One region of the Fusibacter fontis genome, then DNA from elsewhere that is predicted to be linked to it. Evidence: predicted binding sites of a transcription regulator. Region 1 holds the regulator's gene; the other holds the start of a gene.
What was found. Region 1 encodes HrcA, which represses chaperone genes, less so after heat shock. Its sites were predicted from a motif close to TGTTAGCACTCNNNNNNNNNGAGTGCTAACA; they were not measured.

Region 1 (10,377 bases):
GTTCCATCGTTGCATCTACTAATGATTTAGTCAATTGATCAAATTTTGCACGTGTTACATCGATATTTAAATGAAGTGGACCTTCAGCTGTTGCTGTGATGAATGGTAAATTTACATTTGTTGATTGCGTTGAAGACAGTTCTTTTTTCGCTTTTTCAGCTGCTTCTTTTAATCTTTGAAGCGCCATTCTATCTTGTCTTAAATCAACGCCGTGCTCGCTTTTAAATGTATCTGCTAAGTGATCCATAACGATTTTATCAAAGTCATCTCCACCTAAATGGTTGTTTCCGTTTGTTGCTAATACTTCGAAAACACCATCGCCAATTTCAAGAATTGATACGTCAAATGTACCACCACCAAGGTCAAATACCATGATTTTATGTTGTTTGTCAGTTTTGTCTAATCCATAAGATAACGATGCAGCAGTTGGTTCATTGATGATACGTTTTACTTCTAAACCAGCAATTTTACCAGCGTCTTTTGTCGCTTGTCTTTGAGCATCTGTAAAGTATGCAGGAACTGTAATAACTGCTTCTGTTACAGTTTCACCTAAATAACTTTCAGCATCTGCTTTTAATTTTTGTAAAATCATCGCTGAAATTTCTTGAGGAGAATATGATTTCTCATCAATTTTCACCTTGTGATCTGTACCCATTTCTCTTTTAATAGAACTAATTGTTCTATCTGGATTTGTAATTGCTTGTCTTTTTGCCGTTTCACCAACAAGTCTTTCGCCATTTTTTGTAAATGCAACGATTGATGGTGTGGTTCTGTTACCTTCTGCATTTGGAATTACTACAGCTTCTCCACCTTCTAATACAGAAACACATGAGTTTGTTGTTCCTAAGTCAATACCAATTATTTTTGCCATTTTAATAGCCTCCTTATCTCAACCTATAATTAATTTGCAACTTTGACCATACTTGGTCTGATTACTTTGTCATTTAACACATAACCGTCTTGAAACACTTCAATGACAACTTCACTTTGTCCCTCTTCAGCTTCCACTGTCATAACTGCGTGGTGCTTAACTGGATCAAATGGTTGATTGACTGCTTCGATTTTTTTAATGCCATTTCTTTCGAAAAATTCATCAAGATTTTTCTTAATCATCTTAATACCATCTAAAACTTTGCTATCTGAATTTTCAATATCACTAACAGCCAAAGCTCTTTCAAAGTTATCCATGACAGGTAATAACTCCGATAGAATTTTTTCGTTACCAAATTTGAAAATATCACTTTTTTCTTTTTCAACGCGTTTTCTATAGTTTTGGTATTCTGCGTTAATTCTCAAATACTTATCATTTAAAGCTTCGATTTCTTGTTTGAGAGATAACACTGGATCTGCGTCCACTTCTGGATTTGCAGAAGATTCAGTAGTTTCATCACCTACTGCAGTTTCTTTTGTTTCGTTTTCAGAAGGGATTTCTTCTGTGATGTGTTTTTTCTTAGTCATCTTATCCTCATTTTTTTTCGCTGAATTTGTTTTTTTAACACTCAACAATATCGCTCCTTTCAATTACAAGCATCACTATTATAAGTAAATGCCAGAAAATACATCGGATAATGTATTGCTAATGTAATTCACTGTAGATACAACAGTTCCATAATCCATCCGTTTAGGGCCGATTATCAGAATTCGTCCAGCGCTGTTGCCGTCTACTTTATATGAAGAGGCGACGATGCTACAATCTTCTAGCATTTCGACACCAATTTCATTTCCAATTTTAATGGTTAATTTGTTTTCTGGAATGGATTCAACAAGCGTTTCAATGGCTTGCTGATTATTGAGATAATCAAATATACCTCTTGCTTTTTCTGTTTCCGAAAACTCATATGTGGATAGTAAATGTGAAATTCCATCCATGTAATATTCACTTCCATTTAAGCTCTTTAATGCATCTCGAAGTATAGGAATTAAGTAATCTACGATGTTTCCAAATGCACTTAATTTTTCTTTAATCTTTAATATTGATCTTACGTCAATATTTTCAATAGTTTCACCCATCAAATGATCTAACATCGTATCCGAAATTTTATCTAATATAAATTGTTCGGTGTTTGATAGACCTAACTGAATATTTTTAACAATGCCAGTATCTGTGACTAAAATTAATAAAACTCGAGAATCTGAAACTTTAATTAATTTTAAGTTTGCAAGCTTACACTTGTTAAAACGTGGAATAGAAACCACCGCTACTAATTTTGTAAAATCTGATAGCAATTTTACGGCTTGTTTTGCAAGATCACTCGCTTCAATAATTTTGTTCAATAATAAAGATTGAATGATTTCTTTATCCCTAGAAGGGATGCTATTGTCTCGAATAAGTGAATCGACGTATAGTCTATACCCTAAATCCGAAGGTACCCTACCAGCTGATGTATGTGGTTGCATAAGATATCCTAATTCTTCTAAATCCGCCATTTCATTGCGAATTGTCGCAGAGCTGATACCTAATGGATATTTCTTGGAGATTGTTCTTGAACCTACTGGTTGGGCTGTATCAATAAAGTCGCTAATAATTGCTTCCAATATCTTAAGCTGTCTATCAGATATCATATGATTCACCTTCTTTGTTAGCACTCATTAATATCGAGTGCTAATTCTATTAATAATATACTTCTAGGCCATTCGTTTGTCAAGTTTGAATTTGAATGTTAATACTCTATTTACATTTTTTTAAAATTCTGGAATGAAACAGCCTATTTATGATTTCAATTTAAATCATGAATTCTAGAAAGACCTGATTTGCAACATCACGTCCATATGGCGTCAGGTGAATGGTGCCGTTATCGATTCGTATCAAGGACTGCGTTAAGCATTTTTTTAGCGCTTCATCAAAGAAAGTACGAAATTGAATTCCGTATTGTTTTTCGATTGCTTCTATGGAGATGCCTTTATTTAAACGAAGACCCAACATAATGGTTTCAAACAAATCTTCATGTGAATCGATGACCTCTTTTTCATCAACTGGAAATTGTTTGGATTCAATTTGAGTGAGATATTCAGTCAAATTACGTGTATTTCCAAACCGTACACAGTTCAATTTTGAGTGTGCAGATACACCAATACCAAGGTAGGGTTTGTTTTGCCAATAGATTAAATTATGTCTAGATTCAAATTGAGGTTTTGAAAAATTTGAAAGTTCATACTGAAAGATTCCAATTCGTTGTAATCCCTTGATCATTTCATGATACAGCTTTCTTTCAAGCGTTTCATCTAGTGCCTCAAAGTCTTTGGCGATTGATTTTTTATATAAAGGTGTCCCCTCTTCAATTTTCAAGCTATACGCCGAAACATGTGGCGGGTTTATGCGTTTTACCAATTGAATGGTTTCTTTAATGTCCTTAACAGTTTGTCCAGGTAGTCCAAACATGAGGTCAATACTGATATTCTCTATGCCTTTATCACGAATCATTTGATACGTATTCAGAAAATCCTCAACAGTATGAATTCTTCCAATATCTTTTAGTATTGTATTATTAGTTGACTGCAATCCCATACTGAATCGATTGATTCCTGCAGCAATGTAGTCGTCAAGTTTTTCTTCAGTTAGTGTGCCAGGATTTACCTCTATCGTAATTTCTGCATCTGATTGAATGTCACAATGTTTGCGTAGCGACAGTAAGAAATCGCAAATAAATCGACTATCAACAGAACTCGGTGTTCCGCCGCCAAAATATATCGTCTTAATTTCTCTTGATTTTAATATTGGATGATACAGTTTAACTTCATTATTTAATGCATCAAAATATCGTTTGATCAAATCGTTTGATTGTTGCTTACCTATTTGAACCGATATAAAATCGCAATAATCACATTTACTCACACAAAATGGCACGTGAATATATAATCCGATTTCGTTCGATTCGTCGTGTGCTGAACTATTAAGTAGTTGAATCATAGCTCCTCCTGAAATGATATTTAAATTTAGAAAAAGTAAATTGAATTCCAACTGGACTAAAAAATTCTGGAGTCAATCTCTCAAACCCAATTCCTCATTCTAAATGAAAGAAAAGGCTGTTTCAAGGGCATTCAATGTGAATCCTATAGAATCACAATGGTATGTCGCATTGATACAGCCATTATTGTTAATTTTCTTCGAATTTAAGGACTGTTAAAAATGCTTGTTGAGGAACTTCAACATTACCTAACTGGCGCATTTTCTTCTTACCTTCTTTTTGTTTTTCTAATAATTTTTTCTTACGTGAAATATCGCCGCCATAACATTTTGCAAGTACATCTTTTCTAAGGGCGCTAATAGTTTCACGAGCGACTACTTTTGACCCAATTGCAGCTTGAATTGGAATGACAAACATTTGACGTGGAATAACATCTTTTAGACGTTCGCAAATCACACGACCTCTTGATTCCGCTTTGGATTTATGAACAATCATAGAAAATGCATCGATCAATTCTTTATTTAATAATATATCCATTTTTACTAAATCTGATTGGCGATATTCTAAGAATTCATAATCAAGCGATCCATAACCTCGTGTTTTTGATTTAAGTGCATCAAAGAAGTCATAAATCACCTCATTTAGTGGGAGTTCATAATGTAAAACTACACGTTTTGGATCTAAATAATCCATGTGAATCATATCGCCTCTTCTCGATTGGCAAAGTTCCATGATGTTCCCCACATACTCATTTGGTACGATGATATTGGCTTTTACGATAGGTTCTTCCATCATTTGAATCTCAGTAACCGGAGGCAAGTTCGTTGGATTCTGAATCATCAAGACTTCACCATCATTTTTCGTCACGCGATAAATAACGCTTGGTGCAGTTGCAATAATATCCAAATCAAATTCTCGATCAATTCTCTGCTCAATGATTTCAAGATGAAGGAGTCCTAAGAAACCACATCTAAATCCGAACCCTAAAGCAACAGATGTTTCAGGTTCAAACGATAAAGCAGCGTCGTTGAGTTGTAATTTTTCAAGTGCATCTCGAATTTCATCATAGCTTTGACCTTCTGCAGGATAGATTCCGCAATAAACCATAGGTGTCGCTTTTTTATAACCTGGTAATGCTTCAGAAGTCGGTACAATACTTGAAGTTACCGTATCGCCCACTCGACAATCCTTCACATTTTTTATGCTAGCAGTAATGTATCCAACATCACCTGCGCGTAATTCATCAACTGGAAAAGGTCCTGGAACACTGATTCCCACTTCAACAACGTCAAATTTCTTCCCTGTTGCCATCATCAGAATCTTATCACCCTTTTTAACAGAACCTTCTACGATTCTTACATAGGCAACTGCACCTTTGTAACTATCATAGTATGAATCGAAAATAAGAGCTTTTAAAGGCGCATCTTCGTCTCCCGTTGGAGGCGGAACATCTGCTACAATTTTTTCAAGAACATCTTCTATGTTTAAACCTTCTTTTGCAGATATACGAGGCGCATCTTCAGCGAGTATACCGATTACATCTTCAATTTCAGCGATGACTTCTTCCGGTCTAGAACTTGGTAAGTCTATTTTATTGAGCACAGGGACTATGGCAAGTCCTTGCTCATCCGCTAAATGCACATTCGCTAATGTTTGTGCTTCAACGCCTTGAGTTGCATCTACAACGAGTAATGCGCCTTCGCAGGCAGCAAGTGATCTCGAAACTTCGTAAGTGAAGTCGACGTGACCAGGGGTGTCAATCAGATTCAGCAAATACTCATGTCCGTCTTTAGCTTTGTAAACAAGTCGCGTTGAATTCAGTTTAATGGTAATGCCACGTTCTCTTTCAAGATCCATACTATCTAAGATCTGATCTTTCATTTCTCTCTGAGTTAACAAGCCTGTTTTTTCTATGAGTCTATCCGCTAACGTGGACTTTCCGTGATCGATGTGTGCAATGATTGAAAAATTTCTAATGTACTTTTGACGTTCACTAGACATTTGAATGCCTCCTCTATTTTCGGGTTATCTATTGATTAATATACAAATATATGATATTTTTGAACGTATCAACTATAAGCTATTTTACTAACCTATCAATTATAACATATGAGAGTACGTATCTCAAATAATTAATATTGGTTTCGTGATAAAAAAACTTGCACTATCAAGTCTCACGTGATAAAATAATCCTGTTGAAAAACTTCGGGGAGGTGAAAACACATGGCAAATATCAAATCAGCAAAAAAGAGAATCAGTGTCATCAACAAGAAAACTGCTCTTAACAAATCTAGAAAATCAGCAATCAAAACTGCTGAAAAAAGATTTTTAGAAGCTTTAGAAACTGGTGATTTAAATGCAGCTACAGAAAAATTCAATTACTATGAAAAAAGAATGGCTCAAAGCGCTGCAAGTGGTTTATATCACAAAAACGCTGCATCAAGAAAAATTTCAAGATTAAGAAAAAGATTAAACGCTGCGGCTGAATAATCGTTTAACTATTTCTGATTGAGAAATCCCCGATAAATGACCGTGTTAATTTAATATTTGATCAAATATTAAAAAAGCGTACAAGTTAAGTACGCTTTCGTCCTTTTTTGGAACCTGTTCTATTTGGGCACTATACTAATTTGGTATAGTGCCTTTTCTATTAAAACAAGTGCATCAACCCCACTCGATTTCATTAATAAATCTGTTTGTTCTAATATATCCAAAATCGCTAAGAGCTGTTTTTCACTGAATTGTGTAGAAAAACTCCCCGCTTTCTTTGCTACAAATGGATGTATATCTAGTTTGGCTGCGATAGTTTGACTCGTATGCCCTTCATTTAATAAGATTTTACACTTATACATATTTCTAAACTGTTGGCTAATTAAAAAGAATATTTTAATCTCAGGCTCGCCATTTGAAACAAAATAGTTCAGTATTTTGATGGCTTCAAGCATCTGTCTAGAACTAATGGCATCCATCATTTTAAAAATATTGTGCTCAATGGGAACTTCAATATATTGATTGATTAATTTTTCATCTATTGCAATCGAATTCCCCGCAAGCATTCTAATCGCATTGTCAACATCATATAGATTTTTATTGGCTTCAGGTTCTAAATAGTTGAGCATCTCAATGAGATAATTAAGCGCATGTTGGGAAATTTCTTTTTGATACGATGCAAATTTCTTGAGAATCCACTTGTTGAGTTCTGGTCTCGTTAATCGTTCTACCACCACTTGTTCCGCTTCTTTGCTCAAGTATTTATAGAGTTTTTTGCGTTTATCCACATCATTTTCATAAAAAATAAGGGTCGTATATTCTGGAATATTTTTGAGAAACTGTAAAAGTTTCTCTTCTTGTTCCTCTTTAGCAGATTTTAAAAATCCAGTTTTGTTAAAGATGATGAGCCGTCTAGAATCAAAAAACGGCAATGTGATTCCTGTTTGAAGCACTTGATCCATATCCGTGTTTGATTCAACAAAGGTTAAATTAAAATCTGAATAGGCAGGCATCAAAAAGTTTTCAGTAATGTATTTAATGAGATTATCTATGAGATAAATTTCATCTCCACTAATAAGTGTCAATGCACTTAATTTTCCATCTGTCAGTTGTTTGTAAAATGATTTAAAATCCATTGATTTCCTCCAAATATGTGTTGGTTATAATGCGATTGTTTCCGTATGTTAACTTAATTTCACCATCTTCATAGGTGGTATAGTACTGGATGTTCTCTTCAATTAATAAGTTTTCAAATTGTATATTGGGCATATGAAATTTAGTTCCACATGGAATCATAACCTTTGCTGACTTATTTTGCAAATAAAACTGTTTTGAAAACCCAGTTTTTGAACCATGATGAGACGCTTTAATAAAATCAAAAGAATTCTCCGGATTATTAGAAATATGAGTTTGATAGTAAACAAAGCACGCATCCACCATTTCATGACTCATATCCGCTAAAAAGATACCGGATAAAGATTGATAGTTTAAATAACAGGCGATGGCATCTTCATTTGGATCATCTAAATAATTTTCACCTTGCATGGGCGATACGTAAAAGGAAAATTCAGTATTTTTATAAACATAAGCAGTATCAATAACCGTTAGTAACGGTTTTACTTCAGGATGCTCTGTAATTAAAGCCGAAGCTGTAGACGGATTAACAAGCGTTTTTTTTATAGGCATTTGAGCTATTAAATCATAATATCCCCCAATATGATCTGCATGAGCATGTGTCAATACAAGCAAGTCAATTGAATGGATTCCCCTGCTCCGCAGCAAGTCGTTAACAGATAGCTTGCCGTCTCCTGTGTCAATTAAGATCACCATGTTTTCAAATTGAATCAAGTTTAAATCACCATGTTTAACATCAATAAATGATATTTCAAGTTGTTGTTTCGTGCCAATCATACAAACGATCAGCACTGAAGATAGAATCAATTTAAAAAATGCTCGTCTATTTTGATATAACCTCCAAAAAATCATCTGACATCCCATTAGAACCAAAGCGATGATTAGAACAATAAAATGTTTTGATTTAAACCATTCAAAATAGGCAATATCCAGCGGTAAAATCCCACTCAACCAATTAAAGGTATCAATAAATCCAGTGATGACGCCCTTTATTAAAGTTGGAATAAACGGAATCGAACTCAACTGTACAAGTAAAAGTAAAAACGACAATGGCAACAACATTCCAATTAAGGGCACTATCAATAAGTTTGCAATAAACCCATACGCATTGGTTTTACTAAAATAATAAAGCGCTGAAGGCAATAAAAGCACCTGAATGACAAATGAAAATCGAAGAGACTCTAAAATAGATACTTTGAGTGGCGTTTTAAATAGTTTTTTATATAGAATACTGACGCAAATATAAGCATAATACGATAATTGCATGCTTGTTGATAGAACCGCGTATGGCTGTGTTAACAAAATAAGGAGCAACGAGACTGAAATGTTTGTATAACTATCCCCTTTTCGCCTTAATAGAAGGCAAACTTCGGAATAGACAATCATGTAAAAAGCGCGTTGTGCTGAATATGCGCCTCCTACAATGAGCAGTAAAAATCCCATTAGACAGACTATGATTGCTGCGCGGATTTTTTCATTATGAATTGGGATGATTTTTCTTGTTATTTGGTACAAAATACCAAAATGTAAGCCTGAGATTGCAAAAATATGCGCAAGCCCAAGGTTTTTTAGATCGTTATAACGATCGTACTCTGACTTATCGCCTAAAATCAACGCCTTTAAAAAATAGGCTGAATTTTCATCAAAATGATACGTAAGTGTTTGTGCAATCCACTGCCTTGTTTGTAATTTTAATGTGTTTAAAATATCTTTTGATTGACTCTGGTTAAACACTTCAATAACAGAATATTGACCCGTTATACCTTTTGAATAGAGATACTCATCATAATCAAAACTCATTTTGTTTTTATTTGAAATATATTGATATTGGTTTCGATAGACGGTAAACTCAATCTCATATGTTTCTGAACGAATGATTTGATCTAATAAATCTTCCTGGTTAAATTTGATTTGCCAAGTTGCTTTTTTCGCTTCTCCCTGTATGGCGTGTATTTTTACGGTCGCTGTTTGATTGGATAAATTGTAATCTGTAATCGTTCCAATCACAGTGCAATATTCTTTTGGATAGGTCACATTTGATTTTAAATGAGCTTTAGTCTTTGAAACAAGTGATATATAGTGAGCATTCATCACGACATATAAAGCGATGGCCGTAATAAGACAAACAAAAAAGCATTTTCTGCGCATAAAACCTCCCAATTTATTCCATTATACATAAATTGGTAATATATGGCAAATTGTATTGGGAAGTGTGTCTTTACTATTCTTTACGGATTTTAAATTGAATGAACATCAAATGCGATGTTTAATTCATCGTTGACTGCGTTTTGTATCTCGGAAATTAACTGATCATCATATGTTCCGGTAAAAAGTGAATCTACTAAATGCTCCAGTTTTTCAATCTGATATTTTGTAAAATTTGGGAGTGGAATGGATTTTAAAGGCGTTGCATATAATTCAAACAGAGGACCTTTTCTCTTACCTATATGCTTAAGCCAAGTAAAATACAAGGGTGCATTCAGAATAAACGTTAGGAGTTTTAACGAATAAGGCGAGTCGTCTTTCTTCGTGATATAGTAGACGTCCGCTGAAGCATAAAAAGATTCATTGCTATATGCAAATTTATTGTGAGTTGCTCTTTGTGGGGAAACGATTTTTTCTCCCATAAAAATATTTTCGTCTCGTGGCCAAGTAAGCATATACCATTTTCTGCGATTTTTTTGAACCTCACGTCTTGTTTCTAAATGAGACCGATGGGATTGTAAAAAATCTTCCAGCGACTCGAGAGCATGTGGATTTGTCAAAATATTAGAATGAATATATAACAATAATCGATTGTTGCCTTTTTTGATAGAGTAATCATCGATATCACTATTTTTATAAAATG
Region 2 (10,377 bases), 140 kb from region 1:
GTCTACCACTCTTCCCTGGCCATCTGTTAATCGACCATCATCCAGAAGCTGCAGCAGAACATTAAATACTTCAGGATGTGCTTTTTCAATTTCATCAAATAAAATGACACTGTATGGTTTTCTTCTCACGGCTTCAGTTAATTGCCCACCTTGTTCATATCCAACATATCCTGGAGGCGCTCCAATGAGACGCGATACAGAAAATTTTTCCATATACTCACTCATATCAATTCGTATCAAATTATTTTCGTCATCAAAGAGAGCCTCAGCAAGAGTTTTAGCTAACTCAGTTTTACCAACACCTGTCGGTCCTAAGAATACAAATGAACCAATCGGTTTACTTGGATCTTTTAGTCCTGAACGGGCGCGAATTACAGCATCACTAACATACTGAACCGCTTCATTTTGACCAATCACACGTTGATGAAGTATATTTTCTAAGTTTAATAGCTTCTCTCTCTCCGCTTCAATTAATTTTTGAACTGGAATTCCCGTCCATTTTGAAACGATTTCTGAGATTTCGTCTTCTGTCACTTCTTCTTTTAGTAAAGACTGATTATTTTTATCATTTTCATGTTCTTTTTGTATGGACTCAAGTTCGTTTGTCAGTCTAACTAAATCACCATATTTGAGTTGTGCAAGCGTTTCTAAATCATACTGTCTTTCTGCTTCATCAATTTTGTATTTCACTGCTTCAATTTCTTTTTTGACGTGTTTCTCTCGGTCTATTGACGCCTTTTCAACTTCCCATCTCGCTTTTAACGCATGTAGAGATTCTTTTAGCTCAGTGATCTCTAGCTCTAAATTCTCCAACCTTTGAATCGAGTGTTTATCTGTCTCCTTGCTCATCGCTTGCTTTTCTATTTCTTTTTGCATGATTTTTCGATTGAGTTGATCGAGTTCTTGCGGCATAGAATCAATTTCAGTTCTCAGCATAGAAAGCGCTTCATCCATTAAATCTATGGCTTTATCTGGTAAAAAGCGATCCAAAATATATCGCTCTGATAATTGAGCCGCAGCAATAATCGCTGAATCCGTAATTCGAACGCCATGATGAATTTCAAATCTTTCCTTTAGGCCTCTTAAAATGGCTATTGTATCTTCAATGCTCGGTTCTCCCACCAAAATAGGTTGAAAACGTCTTTCAAGTGCAGCATCCTTCTCAATATATTTACGGTACTCATCTATTGTCGTCGCACCAATCAGTCTTAATTCACCTCTTGCAAGCATCGGTTTTAATAAATTGCCTGCGTCCATTGCACCTTCTGTTTTCCCAGCACCAACAATATTGTGTAGTTCGTCGATGAATAAGATAATCTTTCCATCTGATTGACTCACTTCATCTAAAACTGACTTCAGTCGCTCTTCAAATTCACCTCTAAACTTCGCACCCGCTATTAAAGCCCCCATATCCAGTGCATAGATGGTCTTATCTTTTAATCCTTCTGGGACATCTCCAGCTAAAATTCGTTGCGCAAGACCTTCAATGACTGCTGTTTTGCCGACGCCTGGGTCTCCAATAAGAACCGGATTATTTTTTGTTCTTCGCGATAAAATCCTAATCGCACGGCGAATCTCTTCGTCCCTTCCAATAACTGGATCAAGTTTTCCTTTTTTAGCCATTTCAACTAGATCGCGACCATATTTTTCGAGTACTTGATAGGCGTCTTCTGGATTTTGCGACGTGACACGTTTGTTTTCCCTAATTTTTGCAAGTCCTTGTAAAAACAACTGACGGTCTATTTTATAATGATTTAATATTTGTTTTTCATCGCCACTGACATTATTTATAAGTGCCAAATAGAGATGTTCAACACTCATAAAGTCGTCATTCAATTTTTTAGCTTCATCTTCAGCATCAATCAGAACTTTATTTAATCGCCGAGATGCAAAAACCTCATTTTGATCTGAATACACTCTTGACATTTTTTCGATGATGTTCAATACATCTTGTCGATACGACTTGATGTCAATGCCATTTCCTTGTAAAACATTTGAGATTAAACCATTTTCATCTTCTAACAATCCATAGTGTAAATGAATGATATCTATTTGTGAATGATTGTACTTGATCGCCATTTTTTGTGCTGTTTCAATACTTTCAATCGTTTTTTTTGTCATTTTATCCGCATTCATAGTCTCACTCCTTATCTATCTAGTTTCGTTCAATTCCACAAATTAGCACTCGGCAAGCGAGAGTGCTAATTCTTAGCTTCATTATAGTTTTCTGCATTTTTAATGTCAATCAAAACACATATTATTTACAATCAATTTACACATTTATCAAGAGTCATATTCAAATGATCTTAGATTCTACTTGAGCGCACCTACTCAGCATGTTTTTAATTAAAGCCGCCCTGTTTGGGTAAGTATGTAAAGACATAAAACTGAAAAGAGGTAGCCTATGATTTATATGATAACGGGTGGCTATAATGCCGGTAAAACACGAAGACTCACTTCTATTTGTTGTGAAAAGAAAAAGATTGCAAATCGCATCGGTGGCTTTATTAGTGAAAAAATCATGATGAATGAAGTTGCCATAGGATATGCCCTCCGTAACATCACAAACAATCGACGCATTTTGTTAGCTTGTGATGCAAGTCATATGTCTGAAATCATGCATTTAAAAAATAATCAGGATATTCTTGAGCCTGTTATTTCACGCGAGCAATTAATTGGTCAATTTTCAGATGAAATAGATCGAGGATTGGAAGTCCATTTTAATGAATACTACCTTCACGATCGATTTATTTTTTGTAAAGATGCCTTTAATTATGCCAATACACTCATCTCTAATCTATCATTATCAAATGAAATAGACGAAATTTTTATCGATGAAGTTGGAAAAATTGAACTGTTGGGAGATGGATATTTTATAGGTTTAATCTCAGCTGTAAGGAGTCAAAAAACGGTTTATCTGTGTGTCCACGATTCCTACGTGAAAGATGTGATTGATCTCATCGAAAGTATTCATCATACATTTGGTTATTCAATTTAGTCACATTCATTCTGTTCAATTATATTCACTTATTATTTTCAGTCATTTTTTTCAGTTATTTTTTTCATCAAATTTAATTCAAATTAGCTCTTCCATGAAAATAAAAATATCCCCCTATCACGTCAGATAAGGGGATATTTTTTTGACAGGGTTTGAATCAAACCTAAGCGAAATTGTGGGGAGATCACTTAGCTTTTTGATCAAAGTTTTCTATATAAAGGGCTTTGATCTCTTCCATGAGTGGGTATCTAGGATTAGCACCTGTGCACTGGTCGTCAAATGCTTCCATTGACATTTTTTCTAAACTTTCAAAGAATTTGGTATCATTTACGCCACATTCTTTAATACTTAATGGTAACTCAATTTTAACTTTCAATGCATGGATTGCGTTAATGAGATTTTCGACTTTTTCATCGTCAGTTTGACCACCTAAGCCAAGATAATCTGAGATTGTTGCATATCGCCATTTTGCATTTGGATATTTATATTGAGGGAATGCCGCTTGTTTTCTAGGATTATCCACCGCATTGTATCGAATAACGGATTCGATGAGAAGACCATTGGCAACTCCATGTGGAATATGATGTGTCGCGCCGAGTTTGTGCGCCATAGAGTGACATACCCCTAAGAATGCATTTGCAAATGCCATGCCTGCCATAGTGGATGCATGTGCCATTTTTTCTCTTGCTTTAATATTCTCTGCGCCTTCATGATATGCAATTGGGAGATATTTAAATATTAATCGAATGGCTTCAAGTGCCATACCATTTGTAAATTCAGATGCAAGTACTGAAACATAAGCCTCAATTGCATGTGTTAAAGCATCTATTCCTGAAGCTGCAGTAAGTGATTTTGGCATGGACATCATAAGTTCAGCATCCACTATTGCCATATCTGGAGTGAGTGCATAATCTGCAAGTGGATATTTTTGACCCGTTTTTTCATCGGTTATTACTGCAAAAGGCGTTACTTCAGAGCCTGTACCTGCTGAAGTTGGTACAGATACCATAATCGCTTTATTTCGTAAAGTTGGGAATGGATACACTCTTTTTCGAATATCCATAAATCGCATCGCTAAATCTTCAAAACGCACTTCAGGGTGTTCGTAAAGAACCCACATAATTTTCGCCGCATCCATAGGAGAACCACCACCTAATGCCAAAATAGTATCGGGTTCAAACTGTTGCATCTCTTGTGCACCTTTATACGCAGTTGCTAATGTTGGATCCGGTTCGACATCGAAGAAAACTTTATAATCAATTCCTAATAAATCCAATTGACTCGTAACATGTCCAACAAATCCTAATTTATATAGCATGTGATCTGTCACTATGAAGACGCGTTTTTTACCCATTGTTTTTAACTCTGGAAGTGCAACTCCCAGTGAGCCATATTTAAAATAAATCTTTTCAGGCACTCTAAACCAAAGCATATTCTCTCTCCTCTCAGCAACGTTCTTAATATTCAGAAGATGTTTCACTCCAACGTTTTCAGAGATTGAGTTTCCTCCCCATGAGCCACAACCAAGCGTTAATGAAGGCGCTAGTTTAAAATTATAGATATCCCCAATCGCACCTTGAGAAGATGGCATATTGATAATGGTTCTACCCGTTTTCATCATTTGACCAAATTGTTGAATGCGATCTTGATTTTTAACTTGATCTGTATAAAGCACGGAAGTATGTCCAAATCCACCCAATTTAACAAGCGCATCTGCTTTTTGAAGCGCTTCCTCAAAGTTTTTTGCGCTGTACATGGCTAAAATTGGTGACAGTTTTTCATGAGCAAACGCTTCTGATATTTCAAGTGAATTCACTTCACCTATCAGCACTTTAGTTGCTTCCGGAACTTGAACTCCAGCCATATTTGCAATCGTCTGCGCAGATTGTCCGACGATTTTCGCATTTAATTTTCCGTCAATTAATATCACCTTACGAAGTTTATCCGCTTCCGATTTTGAAAGTACGTATCCACCGCGCTTAATAAATTCTTGTTTAACTTCTTTGTAAATGGATTCCACTACTATCACCGATTGCTCTGACGCGCAGATCACACCATTATCAAAACTCTTTGACAATAAGATGGAATTCACCGCCATCTTGATATGTGCCGTTTCATCAATAATTGCTGGTGTATTTCCTGCACCTACACCAATGGCAGGTTTTCCTGATGAGTACGCCGCTTTAACCATTCCTGGACCACCAGTTGCTAAGATCAAATCCGACTCTGCCATTACGAGTTGAGATAACTCAACTGAAGGTTCATCTATCCAACTGATAATATCACTTGGTGCACCTGCTTTTACAGCTGCATCGAGAATTAATTTTGCGGTATAAACGGTTGATTTTTTCGCTCTTGGATGTGGCGATAAAATAATTCCATTTCTCGTTTTTAATGCTAATAAGATCTTGAATATAGCGGTAGAAGTTGGATTCGTCGTTGGAATAACGGCTGAAATGACGCCAATTGGCTCTGCAATTTTACAAAGGCCAAACGCAGCATCTTCTTCAATCACACCACATGTTTTTTCATCTTTATATTTGTTGTAAATATATTCAGAAGCAAAATGATTCTTAATCACTTTATCTTCAACAATTCCCATGCCAGTTTCTTCATGTGCCATCTTTGCAAGAGTAATCCTAGAATTGTTCGCAGCAATTGCCGCTTGTCTAAAAATTTCATCTACTTGTACTTGTGTAAATGTCGCATATTTTTGCTGTGCTTTTTTAGTTAATTCAATTTGTGATTTTAATGATTGTTGATCGTTTACCATAAATAGCCTCCATGTTGTATCATTTTTTGAAGTTGGCCACCTCTTATGTTGTTAATAATATCACAATGTAATTGTACAAACAACCCTTTTCATTACAATTGATTAATAATTAAACGACATACATATCATGCAAATATTTCAAACATGTAATACTTAGCTCGTTAACGTGGGATAAATTGAGTTCCATCTCTAGAATGCTTTCAACCCATTTCATTTGTGTAATATAATTATCAAAAACGATATAATTCGACTGTTTTTATGATTTAAATTTACCCGATTATCTTGTTATTTAATTAACATTCAAATTCGCACATTTCCTATTAACGATACATCGATTGAACCGTTGATAAATTGATTGGTTGATAAATTGATTGGTTGATGAATTGATTGGTTGATCAATTGGTTGGTTGATCAATTGGTTGATTGACTCACTCATTCAATAAAAAAGCATGTCACTCTTATCAAGTGGCATGCTTTCGTATTACCATTTATTTTTTACTTTTTCTGCGAAACCTAAAAAATCATTCAGGTGCACTTTCGTACCATCATCTAAAATCGCAGTTCCTGTGAAATAGCCAAATACTTGATGCTGATCGCTCGAGATAATCTTAAGTGATGTGAAGGATTTTCTATCAAGAATGGGGTTAAAAACCGCTTCAAATCTGCCATCACTTGATGTAAATCGCCATGTTTTCATGTAATCTTCAGTACCATCATCTTTATTGGGAATCTCAAAAGTGACATGCTCCAGTTTATGAGCTTTTCCATCATAAAAAAGCATATTTTCTGTAGCATTTTCAGTATTTCCAAATCCATATCCCAAATTGAATCCAAATGAGTGTCCGTCAATTGAGCCTGTAGCAGCACTCCAATACCACGTATTCTCATATGTCCAAACGCCACGTCCCCAATCCAGAATAGCATGTGTTGTATCCGAATCAAATTTCATTTCATTTCCCTTATAGATGACGACGCCTTGTGCTTTCATACCGACAATTTTCTGGTTATAATAAAAAGCTTTTTCATCTTCTGAAAATGGCGTTGCAATGACCATAGAGTCTTCAGGTTCATTACTCAGAAGGACATCCACAATGAGCGGTTGATCCGCTTCAAAATCTTTCAAGTTTAAAAATAATCGACGTCCATTTTCTTCATGGTAAAAGTTGATTTCAATTTTGTTATTTTGAAAATGCAAATCACCTTCTTGTGAAGAAGATGGAAATTTCATTTTGCCTAAAGTCAAAAGCTTCATAGGACTCACAGTGGTCTCTCTTTGATTTTCAAAATCAAGTACAGTTGCACTCAAAAGCCCCAAATATGAATTATCAGCCATGGTTAAGGCAATGCCAAATGATTGATTATAAAACAAGTAATAATCCCACTCTTTAATTCTAAATTTACTCGCTTTTATCTCTTTGCGATCATAGTTTTTTACAAGTTGTGTCGAATATCCTGCTTCTGATAATACGCCTTCAGCTGTCAATAAATTTCCAGGTGATAATACATTTTGTTTCATCTCTTTACTCCCTGATCATATCATAAATATTTCTAAAGTCGCCATGGCTAAATATTTTAGGAACTGGATAAAGCGGATTACTTTCATGATAGGCATTTTCAATCATTTGATTTAAGTCGGCCTCTTCAATGAAATCAAATTTTCTCGGAATTTCCATTTGCTCATTCATTTTTTTAATGCTTTCAATCAAAGCTTTTGCTTTTTCTTCCATACTTTGATTTGCATGACATACACCTGCAATTTCAGCAAGTTCTGCCATTTGTGGATAAATGGTATCCCCATAATACTCAAGCACATATGGCAAGATAACAGCATTTGCAAGACCATGTGGCGTGTTATAATACCCACTGAGCGTATGTGCAACTGCATGTACATTGCCTACATAAGCCCTTGTAAAGGCTACACCCGCACAATATGATGCCCTTAACATTTTTTCTCTTGCAACATAATCTTGTCCATTGATATATGCCACTGGTAAATATTGAAAAATAAGCTTCACAGCTTCTTTACTCATTTCACGCGTTTTCTCTGTATTGCTTCTTCCAATATAAGCTTCAATTGCATGTGTCAAAGCATCCATGCCGGTCGTAGCCGTTATGGACTTGGGCAAGCTAAGCGTCAATATCGGATCTAGGACTGCACATTTAGGTATTAACACTGGATCGTTAATCGCATACTTCTCATGTGTCTTTGGATTGGAAATAACTGCAGCTAAAGTCGCTTCAGAACCCGTACCAGCCGTCGTAGGCACTGCACACAGAAAAGGGGTTTTTTTTCGAATCTTAAGAACGCCTTTCATGTCTTCAATGCTTTTATTCGGTCTTGCAATCCTAGCCGCAACGCCCTTTGCACAATCAATGATTGAACCACCACCGATTGCGATGATCCCTTGACACTGCTGTTCTAAGTAGATATGAGTTGCGTCGTCCACATTTTTAATTGTCGGATTTGGAACAGCATCTGCATAGACAAAACTTTGAATATCTTTTTTGCCCAATTGGTCCATGAGTTCATTTACTACGCCATTTTCAACAAATGTTTTTGAAGCTAAAATCAAGACTCTATGAATGTCTTCATTTTTAATGATCTCTGGTACCTTAAATAAACTATTGGGACCTTCTATAAGAGCGGGTTCTCTCCATGGCAATAGTCCAGATGTAAGCTTAAATAATCTCTGATAGGTTCTACAATAAAATGTATTCATCTACATTCCCCCTTATAATTGCGTCTTAGATAATCAAAAGGAGACTTATGGCCATGATCATCATCCCACTGATCAATCCAAAAATAGTTAAATGATGTTCGCCATATTCCTGAAGACAGTCCTGCGAAAAGTGTTAATAGTAATGCAATTATGACCAAGTGATTTTCCATTATAAATTTGCCTCATTTAAATATGATAATTTTTTTGTTTTGCTATGCGATATCACTTCATTATTTCTTACAAGTGATTGCCTTTGCTAATTTCCTTAAGTTTACTGCACTGAGTGGTCACTTCCTGTATATAGGTGACAATTTCATTGGATGCCTCTTTGACAACTTCTGAACTCACGCTGACTTTTTCTAAACTTTGGACAATGGTTTGATTTTTATCAAGTAATTCCTTCATTTCAGAATGAATTTTATCACCAAAGTTCTCTAAAGAATCAATTTCTCTTGCAATTTCAACCATATCTTTTTCAATTTTCGTCTGTGATGATCTCATGACAGTGAAAGTTTGATTGGTTTTTTCAATAGAATCAGTACTCTGATTGATAATCTCGTATATGTTGACCATAAATGCATCCATTTCTTCTACAGTCACTCGCAAACCTTCAATAACAGACTCAATCTTTTGAACTGAACTCTCAGAATCTATAGCCAGTTTTCTAATCTCATTGGCAACTACAGCAAATCCTCGACCTGCTTCTCCAGCTCTTGCAGCCTCAATAGAAGCATTAAGACTTAAAAGGTTCGTTTCATTTGCAATATAGTTAATTAATTGAGTCGCCTGAACAATTTCATTAAATCTTTGCATCAGCGCATGCATTTTTTCTTTTGACCCTTTGGTATATTGATCAATCCCTTTAATATCTTCAATTGTTTGATTCAAATCTTTTTGACTATTAAGTGACGCATCCGCCATGGATGCCATCTCTGAAGTGATATTTGCCGCACTTTGTGTCACAACCCTTACATTTTCAGCAATTTGATCGACCGTTTGATTGGTATTGATGATTCCTATATTAAACTGCTGAGTTTGGTTCACTACCGCGCCGATTTCATCTGAAATATTATTGAAACTCATATCGCTTTCTTCAATATTTCCAGACACATCTTCAATCAATCTGGAAACTTCATCCGCGGCTTCAGAAGTACTACTCATGACAGATGACATATCGCTCATCAACTGATTGGTCTGTTCAAGCATTTGACTCGCTCGCTTAGTTACCTGAGCGACAAGCGCTCCAATAAGGACGATACAAAAACCAAATGACAACAAATCTAAAACCATGTACTCAGGTGCATACCAGAACTCTTTTTTACCAATAACACAGATGATTTCGCCAATGATTAAAAATGGAAATGTCATGATAAACGTGTTACGAACTAATTTTTTATCAAAATATAGGCTCGCAAGCAACACTGGAATTGGCCAAATTAAAAGCGCATATACATGATTGGCTGCATAAAAAATTGTACATACCAACAAATTTGAAGTAATCGCTAAAAACTTAAACCATTTTCCATCTGAACTGAATTTGTGATATAAAATCGGAATCCAACAAAATACTGGAAAAGCTATAAAGATCACCCAAAATATACTCCAAGGAATAATAAAAACCTTCAGATAATTTAGAACCAATAACGTTAAACTCTGAAGCGACAGAATTTTATAAATTTTAATAATTAAAGAATTCACCTGTCGCTCATTCTCTCTCATCAACTCCATCGCCTTACCCCCAAAATAAACTTGTACATATTATTTCCCCCAATCTTTATATGATATTACTTATATTTTATCATTTTCTCATGCGTTCGTCTATTTTACTTTCGTTTAATTGATTTATCATATAAAAAATAAGTACGTCAACTATTTAAAGGTTTACT

Region 2: clpB (ATP-dependent chaperone ClpB) is a predicted target of HrcA. The motif match lies at 2,177-2,207, and genes of this name have one in related genera.

The regions. Positions count from the first base shown of each region.
Region 1 is NZ_AP042445.1:780,741-791,117, forward strand. Features, by position in the region: gene dnaK (molecular chaperone DnaK) at 1-871, opposite strand, end outside; gene grpE (nucleotide exchange factor GrpE) at 901-1,458, opposite strand; gene hrcA (heat-inducible transcriptional repressor HrcA) at 1,537-2,562, opposite strand; gene hemW (radical SAM family heme chaperone HemW) at 2,723-3,907, opposite strand; gene lepA (translation elongation factor 4) at 4,095-5,906, opposite strand; gene rpsT (30S ribosomal protein S20) at 6,129-6,395, shown strand; gene holA (DNA polymerase III subunit delta) at 6,515-7,531, opposite strand; gene ACZ41W_RS03530 (ComEC/Rec2 family competence protein) at 7,521-9,677, opposite strand; gene ACZ41W_RS03535 (Eco57I restriction-modification methylase domain-containing protein) at 9,767-10,377, opposite strand, start outside.
Region 2 is NZ_AP042445.1:922,002-932,378, forward strand. Features, by position in the region: gene clpB (ATP-dependent chaperone ClpB) at 1-2,136, opposite strand, end outside; gene ACZ41W_RS04140 (hypothetical protein) at 2,405-2,998, shown strand; gene adhE (bifunctional acetaldehyde-CoA/alcohol dehydrogenase) at 3,183-5,771, opposite strand; gene ACZ41W_RS04150 (DUF2804 domain-containing protein) at 6,253-7,287, opposite strand; gene ACZ41W_RS04155 (iron-containing alcohol dehydrogenase) at 7,292-8,491, opposite strand; gene ACZ41W_RS04160 (methyl-accepting chemotaxis protein) at 8,729-10,219, opposite strand.